Regions from separate parts of the Solibacillus sp. FSL H8-0523 genome, predicted to be linked through region 1. Evidence: predicted binding sites of a transcription regulator. Region 1 holds the regulator's gene; each other region holds the start of a gene.

Region 1 (6,553 bases):
GGTTGCTTCGTATTTTTGAATCAAATGCAGAACCGCCATTCGTGCATTGCCACGTCCTAAACGTGTTTCATCTTGTACGAATATGGCCTTTATATTTTCTTCTTTCATAAAATCAAGCATATCAAGTAAGCCATCACGGTCTACCTCATAGCCACTATGCTGATCCTTATAGACGCTAAGCTCTGAATAACCTAACGATTTCGCATAGCGTTTTAATTCCTCCTCTTGACGAACAAGAGAGGTTTCTTGCGTGTCTTTTTCTGTACTAACACGGCAATAGAGTACTGCTTTAGTTTGATTCATTATTTCTCGCTACCTTAACTGTCTTGTCTTCCGATGATTCAACTTGATTTAGATTGGCAATATAGTAAGATTCCTTCTCTACCGGTACGACTAAAATTTGTCCAAAGACAACTTTTTCATCGCGTAAGCCATTTTCTTTTTTTACAAAGTTGATCCAATCGTGCTTAGCCATTTTACCACGATATGTTTCAGCTAACGACCATAAAGTATCACCTTGTTCAATCATTACGTGTTCGTATGTTTCAATTTTTTCATCATCTAACAGTAAAAATACGAACAGTAATGCAGAAAATGCGAATAACGTTGATGTGAAGCTGTTTAATTTAAATTTTTTCATCGTATAAACCCCTTTAAGAATGTATGTTCGGAATGTTTGTTCTCATAATAATACGAACATATGTTTTTGTCAACTGTTTTCTCGAACCTATGTTTGCATTTCTGTTCGCATACTGCTATACTGTATCTAAGAAAATAGCAATATAAAGAGGTGAGTTCGTTGACACAAAAAATTTCTAAAAGGCAACAAGCAATTCTAGCTTTTATAAAAGAGGAAGTTCGTTCAAAAGGCTATCCCCCTTCAGTGCGTGAAATCGGTGAGGCTGTAGGTTTAGCTTCTAGTTCAACTGTCCACGGGCATTTAGCTCGTTTAGAAAGTAAAGGGCTTATTCGTCGCGACCCTACCAAACCACGCGCAATCGAAGTATTAGATCAGGACGATTTAATTGTCTCTAAATCAAGTGTCATTCATGTGCCATTAATCGGGAAAGTCACAGCAGGTTTACCGATTTCAGCAATTGAGGATATTCAAGAATACTTCCCTTTACCAGATAAGTACGGTGCAGCAGAAGATGAATTATTCATGCTTGAAATTATGGGTGAATCGATGATTGAAGCTGGCATTTTAGATGGTGACTATGTAATCGTGAAGAAAACATCTACTGCAGATAACGGAGAAATTGTTGTCGCGATGACAGAGGAAGACGAAGCAACGGTAAAACGTTTCTATAAAGAAAAAACACATTTCCGTCTACAACCTGAGAACAGCTCAATGGATCCTATTCTTGTAAATCAAGTATCAATTTTAGGTAAAGTAGTAGGTTTATATCGAAACGTTCACTAATCCATAAAAATCCACTATCAGCAAATTATGATAGTGGATTTTTTTTAGCTTTTATAGTGAATCGCTGCTTCTATAAAGCTTTTAAATAATTTATCAGACGGTATATCATTTTGTAACCCTTCCGGATGCCACTGAACACCGATACAATATGGATGCTCGGGATGTTCGATCCCTTCTACTACACCGTCTTTTGCACGTGCATTCAATAAAAATCCTGGCGCAATGGCATCAACCGCTTGATGATGGAAAGAGTTCGTTAAAATCGAATCTTGGCCAATAATTTGCTGTAATTTTGATGGGAACAGTTCGACTGTATGCGTTAATTCATGACGCATTGAAGCCTGTGTATGCTTCAACACATGCTCTACTTGTGTATCAATATCTTGATATAATGTACCGCCAAAAGCTACATTCATTACTTGTTCCCCGCGACAGATCCCGAGTAGTGGCATCTTGCGTTCAAATGCTTTTTTCGCCATTAAGATCTCGCTTTGATCACGCTCATCAATGACCATACCAAGCTTTGGATGTGGCTCTTGGCCATAGATAAGTGGGTTGACATCATAGCCCCCAATTAATAACACACCATTCAAACTATCTATTACAGAATCTACCGTTTCTTCATCTAAATACGGAATGCAAAGAGGAATCCCACCCGCGCGTTTAATCACATTAATATACGTATTATTAATTTCCATTTTGCCTTCAACTGGGTGCATTGTTAAACCAATAAGTGGTTTCATGGTTTTCCTCCTACTAATGACGTTTGGCATGCCTCTACAAAGCTTGAAAATAGGCGCTGCGCATGAATATTGCCTATTGGCGCAAGTTCTTCTGGGTGCCATTGTACGGAAATACAATATGGATGATCCTCATGTTCCATCGCTTCAATGACCCCATCTTTTGCTACAGCAGATAAGATAAGCCCTTCACCGAGCTCCCCTACTGATTGATGATGGAACGTGTTAACACGAAACACCTCATCTTCAAAAATCACCTTCATTTTTGGTGTTAATACTTCTACACTATGTGCGAGTGCACCACGCTTTGACGCTTGCTTATGACCAATTGCCCCTTCAACTTGCGACGGGATATCTTGCAGTATTGTACCCCCAAAAAAGACATTCATAATTTGCATCCCGCGGCACACACCTAAGATTGGTAGATCACGCTCAAATGCACGCTTCATCAACAATAAGTCACTGTCGTCACGCTTACGTACAACACGACCGATATTTGGATGTGGCTCCTCGCCAAATAGCTCTGGATCAATATCCTCGCCACCAATTAAAACGATACCGTCCACTCGGTCTAATAAAGCATCCACGTTTTCTTCCGTCGCATTAGGTAAACAGATCGGAATCCCACCTGCAATTTCAATTGAATCTAAATAGGCATTGTTGATATCTAATTTTTTATCAATGTCATACATCGTTAAGCCAATTACCGGTTTCATCTCTCTATCTCCCTTTACAGAAAATGATAATTATTCAAACTATTCAAATTATAACAGGAGATGACACGACTTAAAATTAGAAAAACACATTTCGCGCCAAATAGCGCGAAATTATGTCTTTTCTTATGTGGATTTCCTTGAAAAAGTTATACTTTCCTATCCACTAAAAAGATGAATCCATACAACCGGATTCATCCTAGAACTTATTTTTGTAGTTGTTCGACAAAGTACGCCTTGATCTCTTTCCAGTTATGCACGCGTTTATAACCTTCTTCTGCAGCATTGTAAGGCATTGAATATAAAATACCAGTTCCTTTAAACGACGCCAATTGACGTGGGCTATCGTCGATTAAATAATCCGTATGTATAACGGCCTTATTGCCACAAAATACAATATTTTGCGTTTTTAAAAATGGAAGATGCTCCATTAACCAGTCGTACTTTGCATTAAATGAACCTGGTACATCCATTGCCGCTGTCGCGATATAAATATCAAAATGTTCTTGTAATTCTTTAATAACCTCAATGCAATCTGGATCTAAGACTGCTAAATCGCGGAAATACTCCGGTTCATTTAGGAGAGCAAATAACTTCTTTGCATCCTCACGTGGTAAATCACGCTGTGTAGTTAGTAAAAATTCCTCTTGTGTGAAATTTGTTCCAAAATTTTCGTTATATGTGATGCACATTTTAGAGTAAAAATCCGCTAACACTTGGTCCATATCAATCGCAATACTTGGTTTCATGTATGTTGCCTCCCTAATGATTTCCTTATTTCAGTTTATACAATGCACTGTATAAAAAACAAGCTTTTGCTCTAGCAACGTACATATTTACGCTTAAAGCCGATGCGCCCCTTTTCAATTTGCTTTTCAATGTCGAGTGCTGCATGCAAAACTCCAGGTACCTTACCTTCTCGTTGCATTTCAACTGGTCCAATTTCATGGGCAATTCTTAATGCTTCGTCATGTAACGGTTTATAGGACACCCCTACCGTCATTACAAAATTATTCATTGACGCTTGAGTACGTGGTGGCGCGTTATGGATTTCTACTTTCACCTGCTCTAGCATCGCTTGAATTTTTTTCGAATCAAACTCTTCGTCTTTACGATTGCCAAGTAACCAGCAATAACAGCTCCACCCGGCTGACATTTTTAGCTCCTCGCCACTTGTAATCCATTTATCGCTCACCTGCTGCGCGATATCTGATTCAGCTAATGTGACCGCCACCACATAATCGGAAAGCATATAAAAGTAAGCCCCGTCAATCCAGCGGTCATAGTCGGCTTCTGTCATCGCCTTTGGGTCGGCAATGACGCCAGCAAAATACATCGCATCATAATTGCCTGTTGCATATAGTTGTTCAGCTAATTGCTGATTGATTTTAATTTCTTTTTTTAATGGCTTCATTGATCCCGTTGTCACGCCAAACACTGGCTCTATTGCACCGTTTGACATGTAGATTTTTTTCGTACGCTCTTTACCCAAAGCCTCAAGCTCTTGCATGACTGTCTCAAATTCCAATTTGCATACGTCCCTTCTCTTTCGCATTCGCTCTTTATAGTTTAACAAATTTCTAATTGATAAGAAATTATACACAGAATAATTAGTCTTTCCTCTTTTGCACATTTTGTATGTTATATTAAGAAAGTAGTAAACGAGCAAGAGCATTTGACATCGAATCATACTGATATAAAGACTTTACGTCAGAATGATTGGGTGCCAAACCCATTAGAGTTCTTCAGGAACAAAGAATTCTACCGCAGCATCTCTTTTGAGGTGCTGCTTTTTTGTGTTTTATATAGTAAAAAGAAGAATCTGAGAATGATATCCCAGTTTCCTCTTCATCTATTAATACATTTTTAAGTATTGATTGCGTTCCCATATTAAATAAAGATAAGACCTCTGCAAATTAATTTTGTAAGGTTTTATTTATGCATACATAATGTTTAATTCCCCTTAGACTTCAATTAAAAAAACCGTATATCTCGTGACTTTTCTCAAGGGTAAGGAGTACTGCCAACATTACTTAAACGCCCTTGTAATCCATAATTCAAAATTAACAGCTTTAATATAATTTCCAATGTTAGCGATTTTCTGTTATTATTCTTCTCTTTTCAACCAATCTTCTAATGTCATCATTTTAAAATCTTCCTGGAAATCTAATCGAATGGGAGTAATCAATTCAATTGAGTTACCATCTGGATCATCAAAGTATATTGCGGCATGTGCATGAGGATTATTAGGTAATACAAGAGGTTGATGATGTTCATCAAAGCCAAATGAAGTGCGAATAGCTATTCCTTTATCATTCAACCACTTCTTAGACGAGATGATATCTTCCTGTTCAACTCGAAATGCGATATGCCGTATAGAAGGATGATAAGGTAGCTCAACTTTATCGCTTTCCCATAACCCAAGCCAACTTTCTCCTTTTACAATCCAGAAAAAAGCTAATTTATCCTGCTTATAGGCCATTTCTAATCCCAAATTCCGATAAAATGAAATTGAGTTTTCTAGGTTACTGACTGGTAAATGCGCTTCATATAAACCTTTTATCATAGTAACACCTCTATCATGAATATTACATTCATAATACCAATATAAGGGAATATTCACTTCATTCAAAGGTCTTATATTATTGGTGCGCCACTTTGATGGCATTTGCGCGATTGAACGTTCACCTCGTTTGATTAAATCATAATAAAGCTTTATATATTAAACATGAACCCCTGCCCATTCACTCAACAAGGCATACACACGTTGCAATACTTATTGAAGCGAACTGGGATTTGAAATCTATCGCAGATCGTTTAGGCCATAGCTCCCCTGTAACAACGTTGAATACTTATGCACATATTTCGAATAAAGTTGCAGAAAAAAGTATGGATAGTTTCGAAAAATACATGGAGAAATTGGGGCAATAAAAAGTTTGTGGGCAATTTGTGGGCAAACCAAAAATGGCTTGTGGGCAAGAAAAAAGAAAAAAGCGTTGGAGCATAGAGCCCCAACGCTTCATCTATTAATACATTTTTAAGTATTGATCGCGTTCCCATTGGTGTACTGTTGAACGGTACATGTCGAACTCGATTTCTTTTGCTTCTTTAAAGTTTGCATAGATGTGACCACCTAATGCAGATTGAACAACTTCATCTTTTGCAAGTAACGCAAGGGCGTCGTCTAATGCAGCTGGTAAGTTGTCGATACCATTTGCTTGGCGCTCTTCTTCGCTCATTACATAGATGTTGCGGTTAATTGCTGGAGGTGGTGTCATCGCTTTACGAATACCTTCTAAACCAGCCTCTAAAATAACAGCCATTGCTAAGTAAGGGTTTGCAGATGGATCCACCGAACGTACTTCTACACGTGTTGATACACCGCGTGAAGATGGGATACGGATTAGTGGAGAACGGTTTTGTGCAGACCATGCTACGTAACATGGCGCTTCATAACCCGGTACTAAACGTTTATATGAGTTGACAGTTGGGTTTGTAATCGCTGTAAAGCCTTGAACGTGCTTTAACACACCCGCCATGAATTGCATCGCTGTTTCAGATAAACCAAGTTCTGTTGACTCATCGTAGAATGCATTTTCTTTGCCTTTGAATAATGACACGTTAAAGTGCATACCCGATCCAGCTTCACCGAATAATGGTTTTGGCATGAACGTTGC
Region 2 (6,553 bases), 620 kb from region 1:
GCTGCTCCCGATTCATCCCAAGTGAAAAGCCTTCATGAAATGGGGAAGAGCCTCCGTAGCGGGCGTAAAAACGAATGTAATCGCCTGATTCGGCTTCCATTTCTTCTTTGAACCACTCGATTGCTTGCTGTGATAATTTAATTTCCATACCAATCACCTCAAAATTCATTATGTCAAAAATTGTTGCTAATCTGATTATATAAGAAAATATAAAATTTTACATTGTCACAGTGTCTAGGCTAAAGCGCCAGCTGCTCGAGGCACTTCAGAATTCTCTACGCGTGGCAAGCACGCTATGAGCCTTCTTCCAGTGCTTGTCGCAGCTAAAAGGGCGCTTTAGCGCTTTTCTTATTATAGCCGTAAAAAAAGTATGCTGAAAGTTTTTTCGCTTTCAGCATACTTTTTAAAAACCTTTAATTTTTGGTTCAGTACCATTTTTAATACGAGAAATGTTCTCGCGGTGGCGATAAAAAATAAAGCCCGCTAAGAATACGACTAAAATAAATAATGCGAATTCTCCTGTAACAATCCAGTAAATAATTACATAAACAAGTGCAGTAGCTGCCGCAATCATGGATGTTAAGCTGACCATTTTTGTTAGTTTTAATGAAACAACGAATACTGCTAATAACACTAAAAATAACGGTAAGTTATATCCTAATAGAATCCCCGCACTTGTTGCTACCGCTTTCCCACCACGGAAATTAGCGAAAATCGGTAACATGTGACCTACTGCTGCAATAATCCCTAAAATTAGTGGATGCACAGTACTGTCACCGAACACTGGTAATAACGGTAATAGTACTGCTGCTGTCCCTTTAAAAATATCAATTAAAAGTACCGCAATACCAGGTTTTTTCCCTAATACGCGAAATGTGTTTGTCGTTCCTAAGTTGCCACTACCATGCTGGCGAATGTCCGTTTTGTGAAAAATTTTGCCGATCCATAAAGCAGATGGAATCGAGCCGATTAAATAAGCACAAATAATAATTAAAGCATTGATCAATTGTTGTGCTCCTTTCGAAATTCAGAATTATTAGTTGGTACTAATAGTATGTAATGATTATTTTACACCGTTTTCTGTTAGAAGAAAAGAGGTATTGTAAAATGCATTCAAATCGAACATGCGTAATCGATAATAAAACACTTTGAAAACGAACACAATACTTTTTATTAGCGTATGCCAATTGACCGAATGAAATGAGATTTAAAGGAAAAAAGTTACATTTACTGAAAAAGTATTAGAGGATATGCTTTTAAAGGGACATTTTTGATGATACAATTAGTCATTGCAAAGCTTAAACGTGTACGTCGAACATTGACATGTAGTATTTTTGGCGTTACGATTAAGTTGAAATAGAACGTTTGTTTGTATTTGTGGAGGGGATTGCATTTGGTAAAAAACCAAACTGGTATTTCTTATAATGAAGATGCCATTCAAGTATTAGAAGGTTTAGAAGCCGTACGAAAAAGACCAGGGATGTATATTGGTTCAACTGATAGCCGAGGTCTTCACCACTTAGTGTATGAAATTGTCGATAATGCGGTGGATGAAGCACTTGCTGGATTTGGGAATCATATCATCGTGAAAATTCATGAAGATAACAGCATTAGCGTACGCGATTACGGTCGAGGTATGCCTACAGGAATGCATAAAATGGGGAAGCCAACGCCTGAAGTAATTTTCACCGTGCTACATGCCGGTGGTAAGTTCGGTCAAGGTGGCTATAAAACAAGTGGTGGTTTACACGGTGTTGGTTCATCGGTTGTAAATGCGCTATCTACGTTTTTAGAAGTAACGATTTATCGTGAAGGACAAGTGTATAAGCAACGTTTTGAAAACGGTGGAAAGCCTGCGACGTCACTTGACATTATCGGAAAAACGAAGGAAAACGGGACATTAGTTCATTACTTACCGGATCCAACGATTTTCTCTGTAACAAAATATAATTACGATACACTTGCGGAACGTTTACGAGAATCGGCGTTTTTATTAAAGGGCTTAAAAATTGAGCTCATTGATGAACGCGGTGAAGGAAAGCAGGAAGTATTCTTTTATGAAAGCGGTATCGAGGCGTTTGTCTCGTACTTAAACGAAGATAAAGATGTATTGCACCCGGTTAAATATGTTGAGGGTGAAATGCAAGAAATGGAAGTTGAGTTTGCGTTCCAGTTTAACGATGGTTATTCTGAAACGATTTTGTCGTTCGTAAATAACGTACGTACGCGTGACGGTGGTACCCATGAAACGGGTGCGAAAGCTGCCATGACACGTGTGTTTAACGAATATGCACGCAAAATCGGTTTACTAAAGGAAAAAGATAAAAACCTAGATGGTACGGACATTCGCGAAGGCTTAACAGCAATAGTATCCGTACGTATTCCGGAAAATTTATTACAATTTGAAGGGCAAACAAAGGGCAAGCTTGGTACATCGGAAGCGCGTTCTGCAGTCGATACAGTCGTTTCTGAAAAGCTGATGTATGTACTTGAAGAAAACGCAGAGTTATCAGGTTCACTTGTTCGTAAAGCGATTCGTGCCCAGCAGGTGCGTGAAGCTGCGCGTAAAGCCCGTGATGATGCACGTAACGGTAAAAAGAAAAAATCGAGTACATTATTATCAGGTAAATTAACACCTGCACAATCTAAAAATGCGGCTAAAAATGAGCTGTATTTAGTAGAGGGTGACTCTGCCGGTGGTTCAGCTAAACAAGGGCGTGACCGTACGTTCCAAGCGATTTTACCACTGCGTGGGAAAGTTATTAATACTGAAAAAGCCAAGCTTCATGACATTATGAAAAACGAAGAAATTTCAACCATTATTCATACGATTGGTGCTGGAGTTGGTGCAGATTTCTCTGTAGAAGATGCGGCTTATGACAAAGTAGTCATTATGACCGATGCGGATACAGATGGTGCGCATATCCAGGTACTGCTGTTAACGTTCTTTTATCGTTATATGAAACCATTAATCGAGGCGGGGAAAGTGTATATTGCCTTACCACCACTTTACAAAGTGTCAAAGGGTGCAGGTAAAAAGCAAGTGCTTGAGTATGCTTGGACTGAAAACGAATTAGCTGGCGCAATCAAAAAAATCGGTAAAGGCTACATGTTGCAGCGCTATAAAGGTCTTGGTGAAATGAACGCCGACCAATTATGGGATACAACGATGAATCCGGAAACACGTACATTAATTCGTGTAAAAATTGAGGACGGTGCACGCGCAGATCGCCGTGTGACAACACTTATGGGAGATAAAGTAGAACCGCGCCGTAAATGGATTGAAGAGAATGTCAACTTCGGCATGGAAGAGGATGCGAGCATTTTAGAAAATGAATTCATCCAGCATGAGGAGGTTAACGAAGAGTGAGCTTTGTAGAGAAATTTCAAGATTTACCACTAGAAGAAGTAATGGGTGACCGTTTTGGTCGCTATTCAAAATATATTATTCAAGACCGTGCATTACCAGATACGCGTGATGGTCTAAAGCCGGTACAACGTCGTATTTTATTTGCGATGTTCACCGAAGGCAACACAAACGAGAAACCATTCCGTAAATCGGCGAAAACAGTCGGGAACGTAATTGGTAACTACCATCCACACGGAGATACATCGGTGTATGAAGCAATGGTGCGTATGAGTCAGGACTGGAAAAGCCGTCACATGCTAATTGAAATGCATGGGAACAACGGTTCAGTTGACGGGGACCCACCTGCTGCGATGCGTTATACAGAGGCACGTTTATCTGCAATCGCAGGTGAGCTTTTACGTGATTTAAATAAGAATACGGTTGAATTTGTGCCGAACTTTGATGATCAGGACATGGAGCCAACGGTATTACCATCGCGTTTCCCGAACTTACTTGTCAACGGGGCAACAGGGATTTCAGCTGGTTATGCGACGGATATTCCACCGCATAACCTACAAGAAGCACTGGAAGCAGTATTAATGCGCTTAGACAATAAAAACTGCACGGTCGATGAATTAATGACCGTCATTAAAGGACCTGACTTCCCAACAGGTGGGATTATTCAAGGTATTGATGGCATTAAAAAAGCGTATGAAACAGGTAAAGGCAAAATTATCGTGCGCTCACGTACTGAAATCGAGCAGTTAAAAGGTAACAAAGAACAAATCGTCATTAGTGAAATTCCATTTGAAGTGAATAAGGCAAATATGATTCGTAAAATGGACGAGCTAAGAGTTAACGATCGTCGTTTAGACGGCATTTCAGAAATTCGTGATGAATCAGATCGTGACGGCTTACGTATTGTCATTGAGCTGAAAAAAGATATCCAAGCACAAGGGATTCTAAATTTCTTATTAAAATCAACGGATTTACAAGTGTCGTATAACTTTAATATGATTGCGATTCATAATCGTCGCCCAATGATGATGACATTACCTTTAATGCTCGATGCATATATCGATCACCAAAAGGAAATCGTGCGTCGTCGTACGAAATTTGATTTAAAGCGTGCCGAAGACCGCTTGCATATTGTTGAAGGCTTAATGAAGGCTTTATCTGTTTTAGATCAAGTGATTGAAACGATTCGTGCTTCTACAGATAAACGCAACGCAAAAGACAACATTATCGAGAAATTCGCATTTACCGAAGTACAGGCGGAAGCGATTGTGAGCTTACAATTATATCGTTTAACGAATACGGATATTACGCAGCTTCAAGAAGAGCAAGATGAATTAAACAAGGAAGTTGTGAAATTCACGGCGATTTTAGAGGATGAAAAGAAATTGATTCGTGTTATTAAAACCGAGCTAGCAGACATTAAAAAACGCTTTGCACTACCACGTATGTCGACAATTGAGGCCGAAATCGAGGAAATCAAAGTAACGCGTGATGTGTTAGTACCAAGTGAAGAGGTTGTTGTGACGGTTACGAAAGATGGCTACGTAAAACGTACAAGTCTTCGTTCGCATAATGCTTCAAATGGTAAGGATTTTGCGATGAAAGAATCGGACTATCTGTTATACGAAGCACATTCGAATACGCAACATCACATGCTGCTCTTTACAAACCGGGGCAATTACATTTATCAACCGGTTCACGAACTGCCAGATATTCGCTGGAAAGATTTAGGCCAGCACATTTCAAGTATTGTGCCGCTTGATCAAAACGAAGAAATCATTGAGGTAATTGGCATTGATACATTTGAACAACCAGATGTGTTTGTCTTTACTGCAACGAAGAATGGCCTCATTAAGCGTTCCGCGCTAGCAGATTACGTTGTAACGCGTTATTCGAAGCCAATTAAGACAATGAATTTAAAACCTGAAGACGAGTTAATATACGTATGTCTAGTGAAAGAAACCGAAGAAGTCTTACTTTCTACGAACACAAGCTACACAATCCGCTTCCCGATGAATGATCTACCTGTAACGGGTGTGAAAACGGCCGGTGTGAAAGGGATGCTTGTAAAAGAGGGCGAAGAGCTAGCAGGCGTTGTTCTATTAAACCCTGAGCAAGACCAAGAGTTAATTATTGTGACACAGCGCGGAGCAGTGAAACGTATGCTTGTAAGTGAAATTGAGCTTGGCAACCGAGCAAAACGCGGCGTTGTGATTTTAAAAGAATTAAAAGCAAATCCACATCGTATTTTCAAAATTTTAGTCGTGAATTTTAGAAATACCTTTACGATTGAAACAGAAAAAGGTGTACAGGAATCGATTTCTGTCACGAACTTAACACGTGCGGACCGTTATTCAAATGGTTCGTTACGCATTGACACAGATAATGACGGCGCAATTGTCCGCGCATTTGTAGAAAAAACAGAATAAAAAAAAGCAGTTAGGTGTAAGCGCCTAGCTGCTTTTTTCATTTTCATAGCAAGCGTCATTATGTGCTAAACACCGTGAAATGGATTCTCTTTTTCTAATAAAATTTTACTTGATTGAGTGGCGGGCTACGGCCAGACAGCTGCCTTTATTGTCGTTTGCAAGGCCCACCAATCGTATAATTTTTCCCTCGTTATAAAGTAAAGTGAAGAACACCAAATTAAGCAGCTTGCGCTATCGCGAGGCGGCGGATGGTGAAAAAGTGACGATTTTTTTATTGAATCTGCTTAAATCAATGCTCTGCTGGTTGAATAGTAATTTATTGAAAAGGTTCTTTTTTATTACCGTTGATTATAAGTAGCACTATTTTAAAAGGAACTTTGCCTGCTTCAACGAATAGAGTTGTACGGAGTGGAGGGGCGGACTTCTAGGGGATTAAGCGCGCGCGGAAAATCCACTTTTGATGCCACCGTAAGAGGCATCAAAAGTTAGTTGGAGCCAAGCCCCCAGAAAAGCCTGCCCCGGAGCGCAGTACAACGGACATGAGTTTAAAATTAACGCTAGTCAACGCGCTTCCCCCGCAGCGAGCACAACGGATCAGATTAAAAAGTACCCATCATATTTATAAAACTTTGTCATCCCCAAATTATGCTTCTAATTCCGCACGCTATTTTCTGAATAATTTCTTAAGATATTCTTAATTTCCACCATTTTTATGGAAAATGATGCTAAAGTAAAAGGGTTAGTTTTCTGAAAAAAC
Region 3 (6,553 bases), 1.8 Mb from region 1:
TTTTCCAATTGTTAAATAGTTTTTATTTAACCCAGTTAATCCAGAGTTAATTTCCCCTGTTAAGAAGGTAACTAAATTTGCAACATCAAGAGTTGTTGTAGTTCCATCGCCAGCACCACCAGCGCCGCCGCCTGTAGCACCGCCACCGCCACCGCCTGCTGCAGGAGGTGTTGTAGCTGCAGGTGCATTTTCAACCTTAACGTTTGCTAATTGCTCTTTTACTTCCGCATAGTTAGCAATTACGTCTTCGATTTTCTTGCCAGCTGGAATTACTAATTTTGTAATTGTAGTATCTTTATCAATAGTGATTTTTGCATCACCAGTAATTGTTACAGTTTCAGCTGCAACGTTTGCTAATACTACATTACCAGCGATTACTAATTCTTCAGCGATTAAGTTTTGTAACGTCATACCTTTAGCTGTTTCTACTAATGGTACTTCTACGCCGTCTGCATCGAATGTTGTGCCTTCAGCAACAAATTTCGCAGATTTAACACCGATAATTTTACCAGTAACTAATGCTGCTACTGGAGTTACAGAAGCAACTTCTGCAGTTGTATATTCTACAACTAATGTTAATTCAGCATCTTTTAATGCAGCTGCGTTTTTAGCAGCGAAGAAACCAGTTAAGTTAGAAGCAACTTCTAATTCTTCACCAGCAACTAGTACTTTACCGTTTTCGATGCCTTTGATTGTCGCTTTTGTTTCTACAATATTTTTGTTAGCTGTGTATACGTCGTTCGCACGGATAACAAATGAAGCTAATTGGCCACGAGTTACTGCATCGTTTGGTGCGAAGCTAGTAGCTGTTTTACCTTTTGTTACTTCGTTTGCAAATAATGCAACGATTGAATCAGCATAAATGCTGTTCGCTGAATCTGTGAATGGGTTAACCGTTTCACCAGCTTTTAATTCAAATGCAAGTGCAATAATTTTTGCCATTTGACCACGAGTTAATGTACCGTTTGGACGGTATGTATTGTCCTCGAAACCATTAATGATGCCAGCTTCTGCTAATGCAGCGATTGGACCATAGTAAATGTTAGACTTTTGTAAGTCTTTGAAGTTCACATCTTTTACGTTTGTCGTATCAAGGCCTAAAACGTTTGCGATAATTTTCGCAGCTTGACCACGAGTTACTGATACGTTCGGACGGTATGTACCATCTTCAAAACCATTGATATGTCCTGCTTCCACCAATTTCGTGATGTCTGCATAGTGATCGTTTGTAGCTGGTACGTCTGAGAATGATTTTGCTGCTGATGCTTGTGGTGCTACTGCAACTACTGCACCTGCTGCCATTACCGAAGCAATTGCAACGTTAAAAGCTTTTTTCGTTGTTTTTTTCATAGTATTTCCTCCTAAGTTAAAAAATAAAAATCCAAACTTATTATACCACACAAATTTCATTATAGTTTTAGAAATAGGAATTTTTTGTCTCGAATTGTCGAAAAACCCCTTAATTCAATTAATTTCTAACAGAACCATCAATTTTCTTCTCTATTTTTGTCTAATATTACAGGAAACATCATATTATTACTACATAATTTGTAAAAATACTAAAAAAAACACACAAAAGCCTTAATCTGACACAGAATATAAATAATTCCGAGTAGATTAAGGCTTTTTTACTATTATTTCGCGTATTCGACTGAGCGTGTTTCACGGATAACCGTTACTTTAATGTGACCAGGGTAATCTAACTCTTCTTCGATACGCTTACGAATATCACGAGCTAGGCGATGTGATGCAAGATCATCAATCTTTTCTGGCTGTACGATAATACGTACTTCACGACCCGCTTGAATCGCAAATGATTTTTCAACACCATCATAGCTTTCTGAAATTTCTTCCAGCTTTTCAAGGCGACGAATGTAGTTTTCAAGTGTTTCACTACGTGCACCCGGGCGAGCGGCTGATAGAGCATCGGCTGCTGCAACAAGTACTGCAATGACAGAAGTTGCTTCTGTATCACCATGGTGAGACGCAATCGAGTTAATAACAACTGGATGTTCTTTATACTTCGTCGCTAATTCCACACCAATTTCAACGTGGCTACCTTCTACTTCGTGGTCAATCGCTTTACCGATATCATGCAGTAAGCCTGCACGACGCGCTAACGTGACATCTTCTCCTAATTCAGCTGCAAGTAAACCAGCTAAATGAGCAACTTCCACTGAGTGCTTCAATACGTTTTGACCATAACTTGTACGGTACTTCATGCGACCTAAAATTTTCATTAAATCAGGGTGTAGGTTATGAACGCCTACTTCAAATGTTGTTTGCTCACCTGTTTCGCGAATTTGTTCATCCACTTCACGGCGAGATTTTTCAACCATTTCTTCAATTCGTGCTGGGTGGATACGGCCATCTTGTACTAATTTTTCAAGTGCAAGACGTGCAGTTTCACGACGAATTGGATCGAAACCAGATAAAATAACGGCTTCCGGCGTATCATCGATAATTAAGTCAATTCCCGTAAGTGTTTCAAGTGTACGGATGTTACGACCTTCACGACCGATGATGCGACCTTTCATCTCATCATTTGGTAGGTTTACAACGGACACTGTTGTTTCAGCAACATGGTCTGCTGCAAAGCGTTGTAATGCAAGCGATAAAATCTCGCGTGCCTTTTTGTCTGACTCTTCTTTCGCGCGTGTTTCTGATTCCTTCGTCATGACAGCGATATCTGTAGTTAGTTCATTTTCAACTTCCTTCAGAATAATCTCTTTCGCTTCTTCACGAGTAAGAGCAGCAATACGCTCAAGCTCTGTTTTTTGACTTGCGACTAATTGTTCTACTTTGCTTTCCATCTGTTCAATCTGCTGTTGTCTGTTTGCTAGAGCCTCTTCCTTACGCTCTAGACCTGTCTCTCTCTTGTTCAGAGCATCATCTTTGCGGTCCAGATTTTCTTCTCTTTGCAATAAACGATTTTCTTGTTTCTGAAGCTCATTACGGCGTTCACGAATGTCGTTTTCCGCTTCAGTTCGAAATTTGTGAGTTTCATCTTTTGCTTCAAGTAGCGCTTCTTTTTTCAATGCATCTGCTTCACGTTTCGCTTCATCCACGATTTGCGCAGCAACATGCTTTGCACCAGTCACTTTTGATTCATTCACGTTTTTCATGTAGAAATAGATAACAGCGACACCGACAGCGAATCCTAGCAAAGCAGGGATAATCATATCCATCTTATCGTTCCCTCCTAAGCTTATAACTATATGTCTGATGTTCTTCTAGTCGGCCTAATATGTTTCGTTTCAAACATACTGCCTATTTCATTTCAAAATTTAGAAATTATACATTTTTAATTGTATAGTTCCCTTTTGGGTATGTCAAGAATAGCCATGTTCCCAAGACTTTTTATATCTTAATACCCGTGTTTTTTGGGAACGCAGATTCATTCCATACTAATCTTATTTTATGAATAGCACAAACATTCTAACATCAATATGTAAAAAAAGACATGCCTTGGCAGTTTGCATGGCATGTCCCCTTCATTTTACTTTTTATCTTTATCTACTAATAAATCTAATTCTAATTCGCCGTCTTCTTCTTCAGCTGCATCATGTGCACCGATTGTATAGCCAATGTCGCCACCGATACCAAAGTTTTGTCGGATTTTTTCAGCAATTTCTTCACGAACTGCTGGGTTTTCTTTTAAGTAAGCTTTAACATTCTCACGACCCTGACCGATTCGTTCGTTGTTATACGAATACCAAGAACCACTCTTTTGAATAATTTCTAATTCAGCACCAATATCAACGATTTCCCCTTCTTTAGAAATCCCCTGGCCATACATAATATCAACTTCTGCTGTACGGAATGGTGGTGCTACTTTATTTTTTACAACTTTAATTTTTGTTTTGTTACCAACAATTTCTGTGCCTTGCTTAATCGCTTCACCGCGACGTACTTCTAAACGAATCGATGAATAGAATTTTAACGCACGACCACCAGTCGTTGTTTCAGGATTACCGAACATAACACCGATTTTTTCACGGATTTGGTTGATGAAGATCGCAAGTGTATTTGATTTGTTAATAACACCTGATAATTTACGTAATGCTTGAGACATTAAACGCGCTTGAAGACCCATATGTGAGTCACCCATTTCGCCTTCAATCTCTGCTTTTGGTACTAACGCTGCTACTGAGTCAATAACGATAATATCAATCGCACCTGAACGTACTAATGCTTCCGCGATTTCAAGCGCTTGTTCACCCGTATCTGGCTGTGCTAATAATAGTTCGTCAATATTAACGCCTAGTTTTTGCGCGTATACTGGGTCTAATGCGTGCTCAGCATCGATAAACGCTGCTGTACCACCATTTCTTTGAATTTCTGCAATGGCATGTAATGTAACTGTTGTTTTACCAGAAGACTCTGGACCATAGACTTCTACAATACGTCCACGTGGATAACCGCCCACACCTAATGCTGCATCAAGTGCGATTGACCCTGATGATGTTGTATCGATTTTGCGGTCTGAATTTTCACCCAACTTCATGACAGAACCTTTACCGAATTGTTTTTCAATTTGTTTTAACGCCATGTCTAATGCTGCTTTACGATCGCTCAAACTATTTCCTCCTTAAGAAAAAGCTTTATTTGTTATGTCTCTATTATACTTGCTAATGAGATAACATTCAAGAAAAAAGCGAACATATTTTCGCTTTTTATTTAAAACTCTCTTTTTGACCTATTTTAAACGATGAAATTTCCAATTTGCTTATCATTTGTTATTCTACAATTTTTTATACCCTAATTTCGAAAGCTCACGCATTAAATAACTAAATGTAAACTTTACCGCGCGTAAACGATTCGTATTACGTGCCCCTGATAATTGTAAGCGGTACGTTAACGGCAGATTGTCACCAATGCTAATACCAACCCATACTGTTCCTGCAGGCTGGCCGTCATGACTTCCCGGGCCGGCAACACCCGTTAATCCTACCCCGATATCTGTCCCAAACTTTTCGCGCACCTTCGAAGCCATCTCTGCTGCACATTCACTACTAACAACACCGTATTGGTCGATTACATGCGCAGAGATTCCTAACTGCTCGGTCTTCGCCTGCTCCGTGTATGTGACAACACCACCTACTAAAACTGAAGATACACCTGAGATTTCAGCAAGCTCCGATTGAAATAGCCCAGCTGTTAAACTTTCAGCAGCCGCAATCGTCAACTTATTTTCAAGCAACATATCGACAAGCTTCGAGGCAAGCGAATCGTCGTTCACCCCGTAGTGATATTCACCAACAATCGCTAGAATTTCACGTTTTTTCTCTTCGATTAAAATGTAGGCCTCTTGCTCCGTAGCCGCTTTTGCGGTAATTCGTAGCGTTACCTCACCATCCGCTGCGAGTGGGGCTACAGTTGGATTCGTTTGCTCATCTAAAATATGCTGTACACGTACTTCTAGCTCCGCCTCACCAATTCCATAAAAACGCAGAACATGTGACACAATGACGCCACCATCATGCAAGAGCGCTGCAAGTTTTGGCTTTGCTTCAAATTGGAACATTGGTTCAAGCTCTTTTGGCGGGCCTGGCAGTAGCATATAAAAACGATTTGCTTCTTTTAACAACATCCCCGGTGCCATCCCGTGATGATTCGTTAACACGTCACAGCCATCTAATACAAGTGCCTGCTTACGGTTATTCTCCGTCATTACACGGTTTCGCTTATTAAAAAACTGTTCAATCGCATGAAGCGCTACATCCTCCATAACAAGCTCACGCCCTAAATGCTTCGCGATCGTTTCTTTTGTTAAATCATCCTTTGTCGGTCCTAAGCCACCTGAAAAAATAATCAAATCCGCGCGCTGTTCTGCAATTTTTATCGCCTCTACTAAACGCGCCTGATTATCTCCTACCACCGTATGGTAATACACATTAATGCCGAGCTCTGATAATTGTCCTGAAATAAACTTGGCATTGGTGTTCGTGATTTGTCCTAATAGTAACTCTGAACCTACTGCGATAATTTCTGCATTCATTAAATATCCTCCTTTTAATTGGTTCAACACTTTAAATAGGGAATGACAATATTTAAAATAACATGTTGAGTTATTATTAGAATCCGTTTTGCTACGCTACGGGGCATGCTTTCCTGGGGGCGTGGCTCCAACTAAATGTGAAGTGCCTCTTACGGCGGCACTTCACATTGGATTTTCCGCGCACGCTATTCCCCAAGGAGTCCGCCCACTTCGCTTCGCGTCACTCTATTTCGATATTAAGTGCTAGCAGCAAAATTTTGCACTCAAATGTAAGACACTATTCGAAATCATTTTCTACTTATATTCGTAAAACTTTATTCGAAAAAAACTCGCACTACGAATAGTACGAGTTTTAAGCTAATTATTTTGACTCTAATAACACACGACGGTTGATATAGAAATAATCCCATCCAGACCATAACGTAAAGAATAATGCCACATATAGCATAATGACATCAAACGGAATACCGATTAATGTAAAAATCGTATTGTGTAAAATTAATGCTGAAATTGCCACAATTTGTGCCCATGTTTTAATTTTACCTAATTGAT

Evidence for each region. The regulator LexA, encoded in region 1, represses DNA repair genes until DNA is damaged. The targets are predictions, from matches to a motif close to CGAACATATGTTCG.
Region 2: parE (DNA topoisomerase IV subunit B) is a predicted target of LexA. The motif match lies at 1,359-1,372, and genes of this name have one in related genera.
Region 3: recA (recombinase RecA) is a predicted target of LexA. The motif match lies at 4,659-4,672, and genes of this name have one in related genera.

Annotation. Positions count from the first base shown of each region.
Region 1 covers NZ_CP150291.1:2,802,663-2,809,215, forward strand. Annotated here, with positions in the region: gene NSQ62_RS13935 (recombinase family protein) at 1-303, opposite strand, end outside; gene NSQ62_RS13940 (LysM peptidoglycan-binding domain-containing protein) at 290-640, opposite strand; gene lexA (transcriptional repressor LexA) at 800-1,423, shown strand; gene NSQ62_RS13950 (gamma-glutamyl-gamma-aminobutyrate hydrolase family protein) at 1,468-2,166, opposite strand; gene NSQ62_RS13955 (gamma-glutamyl-gamma-aminobutyrate hydrolase family protein) at 2,163-2,879, opposite strand; gene NSQ62_RS13960 (5'-3'-deoxyribonucleotidase) at 3,083-3,625, opposite strand; gene NSQ62_RS13965 (DNA alkylation repair protein) at 3,697-4,404, opposite strand; gene NSQ62_RS13970 (VOC family protein) at 4,984-5,442, opposite strand; gene glnA (type I glutamate--ammonia ligase) at 5,903-6,553, opposite strand, start outside.
Region 2 covers NZ_CP150291.1:2,181,614-2,188,166, reverse strand. Annotated here, with positions in the region: gene NSQ62_RS10860 (hypothetical protein) at 1-148, opposite strand, end outside; gene plsY (glycerol-3-phosphate 1-O-acyltransferase PlsY) at 404-1,006, opposite strand; gene parE (DNA topoisomerase IV subunit B) at 1,394-3,370, shown strand; gene parC (DNA topoisomerase IV subunit A) at 3,367-5,796, shown strand.
Region 3 covers NZ_CP150291.1:985,749-992,301, reverse strand. Annotated here, with positions in the region: gene NSQ62_RS04640 (S-layer homology domain-containing protein) at 1-1,350, opposite strand, end outside; gene rny (ribonuclease Y) at 1,635-3,188, opposite strand; gene recA (recombinase RecA) at 3,500-4,579, opposite strand; gene NSQ62_RS04625 (competence/damage-inducible protein A) at 4,745-6,001, opposite strand; gene pgsA (CDP-diacylglycerol--glycerol-3-phosphate 3-phosphatidyltransferase) at 6,363-6,553, opposite strand, start outside.